DNA from 3 places in the Mesorhizobium sp. GW821-FHT04C10 genome. Region 3 is predicted to be linked to each of the others. Evidence: predicted binding sites of a transcription regulator. Region 3 holds the regulator's gene; each other region holds the start of a gene.
What was found. The regulator PhoB, encoded in region 3, activates phosphate uptake and scavenging genes when phosphate is short. The targets are predictions, from matches to a motif close to TGTCATNNANCTGTCAT.
Positions count from the first base shown of each region.

Region 1 (4,132 bases), 2.0 Mb from region 3:
TGTCTTCCGGGATCAGTTCGATCCCGTAATCCCAGGGCGCGCCGTCCATGTTCCAATGCTTCGGGTTCTGCTCGTAGACGCCGAGCAGCACGCCCTTGCGCTCTTGCCTGAGGTAGGAAAAGCCGTCGAGGTCGACGGCGATGCCGATTTCCCGGTCCAGTGCCGCGATCTCCGGAATGTCCTCGGTGACGAAATAATGGTGCTCCATAGGCGTCACCGGCAGGTCGACGCCGGCCATGCGGCCGAGCTGCTTGGCCCACAGCCCGCCGGCGTTGACGACATGCTCGGCGACGATCGTGCCCTGTTCGGTGACGACGTCCCAGTGACCGTCCGCGCGAGACTTCAACTCGACGACACGGTTGCGCAGGATCACCTCGGCCCCGCGCTTCTTCGCGGCACCCGCATAGGCATGCGTGGTGCCGTAGGGGTCGAGATGACCCTCGTTGGAATCATGCAGGCCGCCGAGCACGCCGGTGACATCGACGATCGGGCAGATCGCCTTGATCTCTTCCGGGGTCACCAGCCGCGCGCTTTCGATGCCGACCGACTGGAACACCGCCCAGGCCGATTTCAGCCACTCCCAGCGCTGCGGGTCGCTGGCGATATTGACGCCGCCGGTCATGTGCAGGCCGATGTCCTGGCCGGACTCGGACTCGATCTCGCGATAGAGGTTGATGGTGTAATCCTGCAGCGCCGCGACGTTGGGATCGGCATTGAGCGCATGAAATCCGGCCGCCGCATGCCAGGTCGAACCGGCCGTCAATTCAGCCCGCTCGATCAGCGCCACATCGGACCAGCCGAACCGCGTCAGATGGTAGAGCACCGAGGCGCCGACCACTCCACCTCCGATGACGACTGCGCGGTAGTGCGGCTTCAAGGCTTCCCTCCCGGTCTGTCAGAAGCGGCACCATATACGCGCTGTACATAAGTGTCCAGTGCTGCGCTTGCCTGCCCCAAATGGATGCGGGATTGATCGAATTCTCGCCCCGGGCGCATGTCCTCGCAGGGCAATGAACACGCCGGTCGGCATACGTGCCGCCCCTGTCACGCAAGCATCATGTTCGCGCCGTAGACCGCTTTCGGGGGGCGGCGCGCGGCATCATCGATGTGCCGCCCCCTTTGAGCTTTTTCGTTCTTCGGCCGCTCCGGCACATCCGTCACCAAGAGGACCATCCATGAAACACCTGCACCGAACCGTCTCGCTCGGCGTCGCGCTGGCCTTGTTCACCGCCTTGACGCCGGCGCTCGCCGACAGCACCGCGACCGTCGGAGCCACCAGCTTTGTCAACAAGGGCCTGGTCGGCGTCGGCCGCATTCCTGCCGCCCAGCGCGACAAGTTCGGCGAGACGTTCGGCTCAGGCTCCGGCATGTCGCTCGACACCGCCGGCTGGACGCATGACGCGGGCACCTACAAGGGGTCGCTCTGGTTGCTGCCGGATCGCGGTTACAATGTCGCCGGCACCACCGACTACCGGCCGCGCCTCAACACCATCGGCATCGAGTTCACGCCGGCAGCACCAGGTGCTGCTGGCCAGGAGCAGACAGGCGTGAAGGCAACGCTTGCCGACACCTTGCTGCTCACCGACGACAAGGGCACTGATGCCACCGGCCTCGATCCGCTGTCGGATGTGCGCGCGGCGGCTGGCGACATGCCGATGCTGCCCGCCGCCACCAACGGCAAGCTCGCCCTCGACAACGAGGCGGTCGTGCGGCTGCCCGACGGTTCAATGTTCATCTCCGATGAATATGGCCCGAATATCTACCGGTTCTCGGCGCAAGGCCGCCTGATGTCGGCGACCCAGCCGCCGGCGGCGCTGGTGCCGATGCGCAAGGGCGCGCCGAACTTCTCCTCTGACAATCCCGGTCCAGGTGCCGCCGAACCCGATCCGAAGGATCCCGATACCGGCCGCCAGAACAACCAGGGCCTGGAAGGCATGGCGATGACCCCGGACGGCAAGTTCCTGATCGCCGTGCTGCAGTCGGCGACCAGGCAGGACGGTGGCGATTCAGCTTCGACCCGGCAGAACACACGGGCGCTGGTCTATGATGCCTCAGACCTCGCCCATCTCAAGCTGGCGCACGAATATGTCGTGCCGCTGCCGGTGTTCAAGGACGCCAAGGGCAAGACCAAGGTCGCCGCCCAGAGCGAGATCGTGGCGTTGTCCGACACGGCGTTCCTGATGCTGGCGCGCGACAGCGGCAACGGCCAGGGCCTGAAGGGCGATACATCGCTCTACCGCGAAATCAGCATCGTCGATGTCTCGTCCGCGACCGACATCGCCGGCGGTCCTTTCGACGCCGCTGACAAGCCGCTCGCCCCCAAGGGCGTACTCGACCCGTCGGTGACGCCGGCCAAGCTGACCCCGTTCATCGACATCAACGACAATGCCGAGCTTGGCCGCTTCGGCCTGCACAATGGCGCCCCGAACGACCACAACAACCTGTCCGAGAAGTGGGAAGCGATGTCGCTGGCCAGCGTGCTCGATCCGAAGCTGCCCGACGATTACTTCCTGTTCGTCGCCAATGACAACGACTTCCTCGCCCAGGACGGTTTCCAGGTCGGCGCGCCCTACAAGGCCGACGACGGCGCCAATGTCGACACCATGTTCCTGGTTTATCAGGTCACGCTTCCCGGCCTCGCCAAGAAGTAACGCATAAAAAAGGCGGGCGCGCCCGGCGCGTCCGCCTGAACGACCTCAAACGGCTGACCGTGAGGACGCCTACTTCAAGAACTCCGCGTCCTTCGGCACGCCTGCATCGATCGGCTCGGCCGTCCTGCTCGACACGGGCATGATCTTGCCGGCGGCCGACAGGTTTGGGCGCACGAAGACCTGTGCGGGGCCGTTGACGCGGCTGTAGAGGTCGATGATGTCCTGGTTCATGAAGCGCACGCAGCCCGACGACGCGTTCTTCCCGATGGAATCCCACTCCGGCGTGCCGTGCAGCCGGTACATCGTGTCCTTGCCGTCGCGGAAGAGATAGAGGGCGCGGGCGCCCAGCGGGCTCTGCGGACCGGGCGGCATGCCGTCCTTGTATTTCGCCAGTTCCGGCCGGCGCTGGATCATTTCCGGCGGCGGCGTCCACACCGGCCACTTCTTCCTCGCCTGGACCACGGCGCTGCCGGTCCATCCAAAACCAGCCTTGCCGAGGCTGACGCCGTAGCGGATCGCCTTTCCGCCGTCGCGCACTAGATACAGGAAGTGCTCGGAGACATCGACGACGATGGTGCCGGGTTTTTCTCCGGTCGGGTCGGCCACGACCTGGCGCACGAACTTCGGATCGAGCTTGGCCACCGGGATTGCCGGCAGCTGGTAGCCCTCGTCGGTGCGCGCCGCGTACATGCTGACGGTGTCGCCGAACGCCTGATCGGGCGGCGGCGCTGCCACGGGCGGCGGCGGCGTCACCACCTCCGTCGTGGTGCACGCTGAAAGAGCAACAGAAGCCGCGCCCAAGGCGGACGCACCCAAAAACGCGCGCCGGCTCAGGCGCTCGGAAAACAGCGGAATATCGGACATGATCCCCCCGGCTTGTCCATATCCGATAAGGATATGCGGGCCCCACGCCCCAAGGATCAATACCCCATTCCGGGAGCTTTGAGAACATGATTGGGTTGCGTAAACGAGGAGAATGAGGGGTTCGCCGCTTTCGTGAAACGGCGAACCGCATGACACGCGCCAAGCGGAATTTTCCGACGCCGCATCGACCTGTGCCGTTGAATCGGCAATCATCGCGGACCGAGTTGGGATAAGCCTCCAGCCATGACCGAAAAAATGCCCACGCGCCGGCGCACCGGCGACCTGACCAGCGGCCCGATCCCGCGCACGCTGCTGCTGTTTGCCTTGCCGGTGTTGGGCTCCAACGTGCTGCAGTCGCTCAACGGGTCGATCAATGCCGTCTGGGTTGGCCGTTTCCTTGGCGAATCGGCCCTGACGGCCACCTCCAACGCCAACCTCGTCCTGTTCCTGATCCTGGGCACGGTGTTCGGCATCGGCATGGCGGCGACGATCCTGGTGGCGCAGTCGGTCGGTGCCCGCGACCTGCCCGAGGCGCGCCGCATCGTCGGCACCAGCGCCACCTTCTTCTTCCTCGTTTCCATAGTCTTCGCGGTATGCGGCTGGATCTGGGTCGACGC
Region 1 is NZ_JBWKTL010000001.1:3,700,690-3,704,821, reverse strand. Features, by position in the region: gene AC07UC_RS17910 (GcvT family protein) at 1-877, opposite strand, end outside; gene AC07UC_RS17905 (esterase-like activity of phytase family protein) at 1,176-2,651, shown strand; gene AC07UC_RS17900 (L,D-transpeptidase) at 2,721-3,515, opposite strand; gene AC07UC_RS17895 (MATE family efflux transporter) at 3,759-4,132, shown strand, end outside.
Region 1: the regulator PhoB is predicted to act here: its motif matches at 1,043-1,059, upstream of AC07UC_RS17905 (esterase-like activity of phytase family protein).

Region 2 (4,132 bases), 2.7 Mb from region 3:
GCGGAAAACCCGACCTTGACCATCGTGTCGCTGGCGATCCGCCAGGCCGACTACATCGCCGCCCAGATGTCGGCCAAGACGATCTAACCTCCCGACTGCCTGCTGGCGCGGAACCTGACCGGGTTCCGCGCCTTTTTTGTGTGCTGGAACCTATGCCCCGACCGGCTGGCCGTCCTTGCGGCGGATGGCGACCACCGACGGCCTCGGCGGCTGGCCGTCCCTGAAATCCGGCCACAGCGACTGCGCCTTGTCGAGCGTTTGGGCATCCTCGGAGGGGTGCTGCACCGAAAGGAACAGCGTCGTGCCGTCCGGGGTGAAGCAAGGACCGGTCGCTTCCGCGCCATGCGGGCAGGTGAACAAAAGCTTCGGCAGGCCGCGTGCCGCGCCTTCCGTGTCGACGCCATAGACACCGTCCGGCAGGTCGAAATCATTGGCACCGTCGGTCGCCACCCAGAGACGGCCGGCAGGGTCGAAGGTGATGTTGTCGGGGCAGACGAACCAGCCATTGTCCGACGTGTCGGGATGGAAGGTTGCGCCGACCTTGGCGTCCTTTGGGTTGCCGCAGAGCACGAACAGGTCCCAGGCGTATTTGTCTGATGTGTGGTCGGCCTCGGCGCCACGGCCACCGGGCGGGATCAGCTCGACGATATGACCCCAGAGGTTTTCGGGCCGCGTGTTGGCCGGATTGACCTTGGATTCGTCCCGTTTCTTGTTCTTGGTCATGACGGCGTAGACGCGGCCGGTGACCGGGTTGGTCTCGATGTCCTCCGGCCGGTCCATCGGGGTCGCGCCGAGCGCGTCCGCCGCTAGCCTTGTCTTCAACAGCACCTCGGCCTGATCGGCGAAGCCGTTCTCGGCGGTGAGCTTGCCCTGGCCATGAACCAGCGGCAGCCATGTCAGCGAGCCATCAGCGTCGTAACGGGCGACCGAGAGCACGCCATCGTCCAGAAGGCCGTTGCCGGAAGCCGGATTCGTCTTGTCGTAAGCCTTGTTCGAGACGTAGCGGTACATGTATTCGAAATAGTCGTCGTCGCCCATGTAGACGACGATGCGGCCGTCCTTGTTGAGCACGACCGTGGAGGCCTCATGCGACATGCGGCCAAGGGCCGTGCGCTTCACCGGCTTCGATTGGGGATCATAAGGGTCGATCTCGACCACCCAGTCGAAGCGGTTAGGCTCGTTCGGTTCCTTGTCGATGTTGAAGCGGTCATGGAAACGGCCACGGCCATAGATATCGGAGCCATCAAAGCCATAGCGGTCGAGAATGTCCGCGGTCGGTGCCTTTTTCGGGTCGCCCCCGAACAGATCGGAAACGCCTTCCTCGCAGGTCAGCACGGTGCCCCATGGGGTAAAGCCGCCGCTGCAATTGTAGCTGGTGCCGAGCACCTTCGTGCCGGTCGCGTCGGCGGACGTCCTGAGCAGCGCGTGGCCGGCTGCCGGCCCGGAAACGGTCATCTCGGTGTTGGCCGTGATGCGGCGATTGAGCGGGCTGTCCTCGACGGTTTGCCACTTGCCGTCCTTGAACATGACCTCGACGATCGAGTGGCCCATCGCCGCCAGGCCGAGATCGACCTGCTCCTTGCTCATTGTCTTGCCGGCGTCGTCCTCGGTCATGCCGGGAAACATGACATTGGGCGAGATGTATTCGTTGTTGACGCAAAGCAGGCCGTGATCGGAGTTCACCGAGCCCTTGGGCAACGGCAGGAAGGCAATGTAATCGCAATTGTAGCCGAAACGCTTTTCCTGCTCGGTGGCCGCGACCGTGTTGCCGTCGAAATCCGGCAGGCCGGCGACAAGCGGATCGCCCCAGCGTGCGACGATTGTCGTTTCATAGCCTTCGGCGGCGGCATGGGTCTTGTCATAGACCCGCTTCAGTTCGGGAAAGCCCAGTGTGGAAAGCGCGGCGGCATGTGTCTCGCCGGCGAACAACGAGCCGACAAAGCCGCCGCCGGCGATCAACGCGCCGGAAGCGAGGCTGCCTTTGAGGAGCGTGCGGCGCGAGACGCGCTCGGCGATGATTTCGCGAATGACAGGGGAGGACGAAAACGGGAAGTTGGCCATGTGTCTGCCTCTCGATGTGGATGGGTGACGGCGCACCGCTGCCTATCCAGCTTCGGCAACATCCAGATGACATGAGAGGGCGGGCTTGCAGCAGAAGGGCAGGCAGCCCGCACGGAAGCGGCACCCGCCAAGGCAGGGCCTACGGATTGCCTCCCTTGGTGCAGGTCGACGCGGTGAAGGCGCCATCGGGCTGCTTCATGATGATGTCGAAGGAGGGCGGGCTCTGGCCGTCCAGCGTTGCCTGGGTCAGCGACAGCGAGTTGCCGCCCGCCGTATAGCCGCCGAGCGGTCCCAGCCAGGAGATCACGCCGTTTGCATCCATCTGGTAGTTGTAGCCCTGCTGGGCGGCCCCGAAGGTGACCGGACCAGTGTAGACATTGCCCTTGATGGTGATGTCGCCGAGGTTGATGAACATGCCGAGCAGGTAGACCTCGCAGTGATAGGTGCCATCGGGCATCTTGCCGTCGCTGAAGTCGGCTCGTGCGATCCCGGTCGCTGCCGCCAGAAGCACCATGCCGATGAAAATGCGATAAATCAGGGATGCCATGACGTTGCTCGGTTGAGACGCGAGCTTGCCCCATTTTTGCGCCGTACCGCAACATTTGTCGTCCGTGCCCCGTGTGTGGCGATCAAAATCTAGGCATTTGGCCAAATTGGGCGAAAATTAGGCAGATGCCTTGTGCGTTGCGCAAATTTCCCTCAACCAATTTTTAACCGGCTCTCCTTTGTTTGTTCCGTCTAATATAATAACAGTCTGATAATATTTGCCTATTTGCCGTTTTTCGGCATCCGCACAGCGGTTGGCATGGGGGTTGCATTGCATTGGTGCGGTGCAATCAACCAGCTTGGGAGTCTTCCGTATGAGGGGTAATTTCTCGACAATAACAAAAATGTTCTCGGCAAGCGTGGTCGCCGCTGGCCTGTTGATTTCAGCTCCCGCCAAGGCGGCGGACGACACGATCAAGGTCGGCATTCTCCATTCGCTGTCGGGGACCATGGCGATTTCGGAGACGACGCTGAAGGATGCCATGCTGATGCTCATCGACGAGCAGAACGCCAAGGGCGGCCTGCTCGGCAAGAAGCTTGAAGCCGTTGTCGTCGATCCGGCGTCCAACTGGCCGCTGTTCGCCGAGAAGGCACGCGAGCTGATTTCGAAGGACAAGGTCGCGGCGGTGTTCGGCTGCTGGACCTCGGTGTCGCGCAAATCGGTGCTGCCGGTGTTTTCCGAGCTCGACAACATCCTGTTCTACCCCGTCCAGTATGAGGGCGAGGAGAGCGAGCGCAACGTCTTCTACACCGGTGCCGCGCCGAACCAGCAGGCCATTCCGGCGGTCGACTACCTGATGAGCGAGGATGGCGGCTCGGTGAAGCGCTGGGTGCTGGAAGGCACCGACTACGTCTATCCGCGCACCACCAACAAGATACTCGAGGCCTATCTGAAGTCGAAGGGCGTGGCGGCCGAAGACATCATGGTCAACTACACGCCGTTCGGTTTCTCCGACTGGCAGACCGAAGTCTCGGCGATCAAGAAGTTCGGCTCGGCCGGCAAGAAGACCGCCGTCGTCTCGACCGTCAATGGTGACGCCAACGTGCCGTTCTACAAGGAACTCGGCAACCAGGGCATCAAGGCCGAGGATATCCCGGTCATGGCCTTCTCGGTGGGCGAGGAAGAACTGGCCGGTCTCGACACCGCGCCGCTGGTTGGCCATCTCGCCGCATGGAACTATTTCGAGAGCGTCGACACGCCCGAAAACAAGAAGTTCATCGCCGACTGGCACAAGTTCATCAAGAACGACAAGCGCACCACCAACGACCCGATGGAAGCCCACTATATCGGCTTCAACATGTGGGTTAAGGCGGTCGAAAAGGCCGGCACCACCGATCCGGACAAGGTCATCGACGCCATGATCGGTGTTTCCGTGCCGAACCTGACCGGTGGCTATTCGACGATGATGCCGAACCACCACATCACCAAGCCGGTGCTGATCGGCGAAATCCAGGCCGACGGCCAGTTCGAGACGGTTTCGCGGACGCCTGGCCTGGTCATGGGTGACGAATGGTCCGATTACCT
Region 2 is NZ_JBWKTL010000001.1:4,340,214-4,344,345, forward strand. Features, by position in the region: gene AC07UC_RS20985 (GMC family oxidoreductase) at 1-87, shown strand, start outside; gene AC07UC_RS20990 (PhoX family protein) at 151-2,061, opposite strand; gene AC07UC_RS20995 (hypothetical protein) at 2,201-2,608, opposite strand; gene urtA (urea ABC transporter substrate-binding protein) at 2,952-4,132, shown strand, end outside.
Region 2: the regulator PhoB is predicted to act here: its motif matches at 2,117-2,133, upstream of AC07UC_RS20990 (PhoX family protein).

Region 3 (4,132 bases):
CGAGTTCGGCATCCCGGCCACCATGGAGAACGACTGCAACATGATGGCGGTGGCGCTGCGCTGGCGCGACCCCGAACGCTACCGCGACGACTTCATCGCCATCCTTTTGTCGCACGGCATCGGCATGGGCCTTGTGCTGAAGGGCGAGCTGTTCACCGGCACCCATTCGTCGGGCGGCGAGTTCGGCCACATGATCCATCGGCCAGGCGGCGCGCTCTGCCGCTGCGGGCGGCGCGGCTGCGTCGAGGCCTATGCCGGCAACTACGCCATCTGGCGCAATGCCAGGCAGCTTGGCGAGGACACCGAACCGGTCGCCGACGTCAGCGACGCGCAGATGCGGGCATTGGCGACGACGGCGCGGGAACGAGCCGGGCCCGAGCGCGAAGCCTATCGCAAGGCCGGAGAAGCACTGGGTTATGGCCTCGGCAGCCTGTTTGCGCTGATCGATCCCGCCCCCGTGGCCATGGTCGGCGTCAGCGCCGCCGCCTTCGACCTGATCGAGCCGGCATTGCGCGAGGCGATCGCCCAGACCGCCGGCGGCCAGCACTCGAAATCGATTTCGTTCGACACCGAACCGAACGAGTTGCCCCTGATCCGCGAGGGCTGCGCCATGCGCGCACTGACCTTCGTCGATCAGGAGATCTTCGCGCCGGGCGTGCAGGCAAGAGGCAGTGCCGGGAAGAGCGTTGCCTGAGCTGGCATTCGTCGTTGATGCCGTAGACCCTCGCTTACTTGGAGATTGGCCGTCGTCATCCGTGGGCGGAGCAGGAGCGAAGCTCCGTCGCGGAGACCCTGGGATCCATTCCGTGACCTATGCCACGCAGTGCAGCGGAGCAGAACTTGCGCCGTGGCAACGCTTTGAGGTCGCGGCATGGATCCTTGGGCTGCAGAGCAGCTCCAGGGGTCCGCGCCGCGTCGCTGCGCTCCTTGCTTCGCCCAAAGATGACGAGGCCATGAGCGTCTCAGCCAATTGTCAATGCGTGTGACCCGGGAGTGGACACATTCAACCTATCAACGCTTCCGCCTCAAGGCTCTAATCTTCCCTGATCGCGTAGCCTGCCCCACGGATGGTGCGGATGACGTCGGGCATGCGGCCATTGTTGACCGCCTTGCGCAGGCGGCCGACATGCACGTCCACGGTGCGCTCGTCGATATAGATCGTCTCACCCCAGACATTGTCGAGCAGTTGGCTGCGCGAGAAGACGCGGCCGGGATGGCGCATCATGAATTCCAGAAGGCGGAATTCGGTCGGCCCGAGCCGGATCTCGCTCTTCTTGCGGTAGACTCGGTGCGATTCACGGTCGAGCACGATGTCGCCGACCTTGAGCACGCTGGACAGCACTTCCGGCTTGGCGCGGCGCAGCAGCGCCTTGACGCGGGCCATGAATTCCGGCGTCGAGAACGGCTTGACCAGATAGTCGTCGGCACCGGTCGAAAGGCCGCGCACGCGGTCGCTTTCTTCACCCCGCGCGGTCAGCATGATGATCGGCAGCCGTTCGGTCTCGGGGCGCATTCTTAGCCGGCGACAGAGTTCGATGCCGGACACCGCCGGCACCATCCAGTCGAGCACCAGGAGATCGGGCACGTTTTCCTGCAGCCGGATTTCGGCTTCATCGCCGCGGGTTACCACCTCGACCTGATAACCTTCCGATTCCAGATTGTAGCGGAGGAGCACGCCGAGCGGCTCCTCGTCCTCCACCACCATGATGCGTGGTGCGATCATTGACTGGTCACCTCTAAAGCAATCCCAGGAAAAAATGTGTAGCGGTTTTCCATCCTGAATTGCGTGAAACAAAGAGATAGAGCGGGTCGGCGTTTCCGCGAAACGATGAACCGCTCCAACGCTCAAGCCGCCGGCGCCGACATCGCCGTCTCGTCCTGTTTGGGGCGGTTGGCGGGCAGTTGCGTGCCGGTCAGGACATAGTACGCGTTCTCGGCGATGTTGGTCACATGGTCGCCGATGCGTTCGAGATTCTTGGCGCAGAACAACAGATGCGTGCAAGCGGTGATGTTGCGCGGATCCTCCATCATGTAGGTCAGCAGTTCGCGGAACACCGAGGTGTACTTGACGTCGATGCGTTCGTCGTCGGCGCGCAGCTTCGCAAGCGCGGCGGCGTCGCGCGCCGCATACTCCTCGATCACGCCCTGCACCTGGATCAGCACCAGCTGCGCCATGGCGTCGATGGAATGCGACAGGTCGCGCGGCGTTGCGTTGAGACCGACGGTGCCGACGCGCTTGGCGATGTTCTTGGCAAGGTCGCCAATGCGTTCGAGGTCACCGGCCATGCGGATCGACCCGACGACATGGCGCAGATCGTCGGCCATCGGCTGGCGCTTGGCGATCAGCGTGATGGCGCGATCGTCGAGTTCGCGCTGGCGCGCATCCATGATGGCGTCGTCGGAGACTACGCGCTGTGCCAGCGCGTTGTCGGAATTCAGCAGCGCCTTGGTGGCGCCGCCGACCATCGAACCGGCGAGATCGCCCATGTCGCTGATCAGCCTGCTGATCTGTCCGAGATCCTCGTCGAAGGCTGCGACTGTATGTTCGGCCATGATCCTGGTCCTCGTATGCGTGCGATCAGCCGAAGCGGCCGGTGATGTAGTCTTGCGTGCGCTTCTCGCGAGGCGACGTGAAGATCTTCTCGGTGCGGTCGAATTCGACCAGTTCGCCAAGATACATGAAGGCGGTCTGCTTCGAGACGCGCGCCGCCTGCTGCATGTTGTGGGTGACGATGACGATCGTGTAGTCGGCCTGCAGCTCGTCGATCAGTTCCTCGATCTTGGCGGTCGACAGCGGATCAAGCGCGGAGGCCGGCTCGTCGAGCAGGATGACCTCCGGCTTCACCGCCACCGTGCGGGCGATGCACAGCCGCTGCTGCTGGCCGCCCGACAGGCTGAGGCCGCTGGCATTGAGCTTGTCCTTGACCTCGGTCCACAAAGCGGCGCGCTTCAGCGCCTGCTCGACACGACCGTCCATCTCGGCCTTGCTGATCTTCTCATAGAGCCTGACGCCGAAGGCGATGTTCTCGTAGATCGACATCGGGAACGGCGTCGGCTTCTGGAACACCATGCCGATCTTGGTGCGCAAAAGGTTGAGGTCCTGCGAGCGGTCGAGAACGTTCTGGCCGTCGAGCAGCACCTGGCCCTCGGCGGTCTGCTTGGGGTAGAGCTCGTAGATGCGGTTGAAGACGCGCAGCAGCGTCGACTTTCCGCAACCGGAAGGGCCGATGAAGGCGGTGACGCTGCGCTCGGGCAGCGATAGCGTGATATCCTTCAGCGCCTTCGATTGGCCGTAGTAGAAGTTGAGGTTCTTGACCTCGATCTTGGCCTTGGCCGCCGCCTCGGCGGCGATCGTCATGTCTGGAGACAACATCTGGCTCATTTGTCCTCTCTGCGTCCGGTCAGGCTGCGCGCAAAGATGCTGAGCGCGAGAACCGTCAATGTGATTATGAGTGCGCCGGTCCAGGCCAGCTGCTGCCATTCCTCGTAGGGACTGAGAGCGAACTGGAAGATGGTGACAGGCAGGCTGGCCATCGGCGCGTTGAGATTGCTGGACCAGAACTGGTTGTTCAGCGCCGTGAAAAGAAGGGGTGCGGTCTCGCCGGAGATGCGGGCGATGGCCAGCAATATGCCGGTGACGATGCCGGAAAGCGCCGCGCGATAGGCAACCGAACGGATGACCACCCAGCGCGGCGCGCCGATCGCGGTGCCGGCTTCGCGCAACGCGTTCGGCACCAGATTGAGCATGTCTTCGGTGGTGCGCACGACGACCGGGATGACCAGGATGGCCAGCGCGACGGCCCCCGCGATCGCCGAGAAATGCCCCATCGGTCGCACCATCAGCTCATAGACGAACAGACCGATGATGATCGATGGCGCCGACAGAAGGATGTCGTTGATGAAGCGCACCACGGTGGTGAGCTTCGAGAAGCGTCCATACTCAGCCATGTAGGTGCCTGCCAGCACGCCGATCGGCGTACCGACGATGATGCCGATGATGGTCATCACGATGCTGCCGTAGATGGCGTTGAGCAGGCCGCCGGCGTCACCGGGCGGCGGAGTCATTTCCGTGAAGACCGACAGCGAGACCCCCGACAGGCCCTTGTAGAGCAGTGCGCCGAGGATCAGCGCC
Region 3 is NZ_JBWKTL010000001.1:1,673,232-1,677,363, reverse strand. Features, by position in the region: gene AC07UC_RS08165 (ROK family protein) at 1-694, shown strand, start outside; gene phoB (phosphate regulon transcriptional regulator PhoB) at 1,034-1,723, opposite strand; gene phoU (phosphate signaling complex protein PhoU) at 1,846-2,553, opposite strand; gene pstB (phosphate ABC transporter ATP-binding protein PstB) at 2,579-3,382, opposite strand; gene pstA (phosphate ABC transporter permease PstA) at 3,379-4,132, opposite strand, start outside.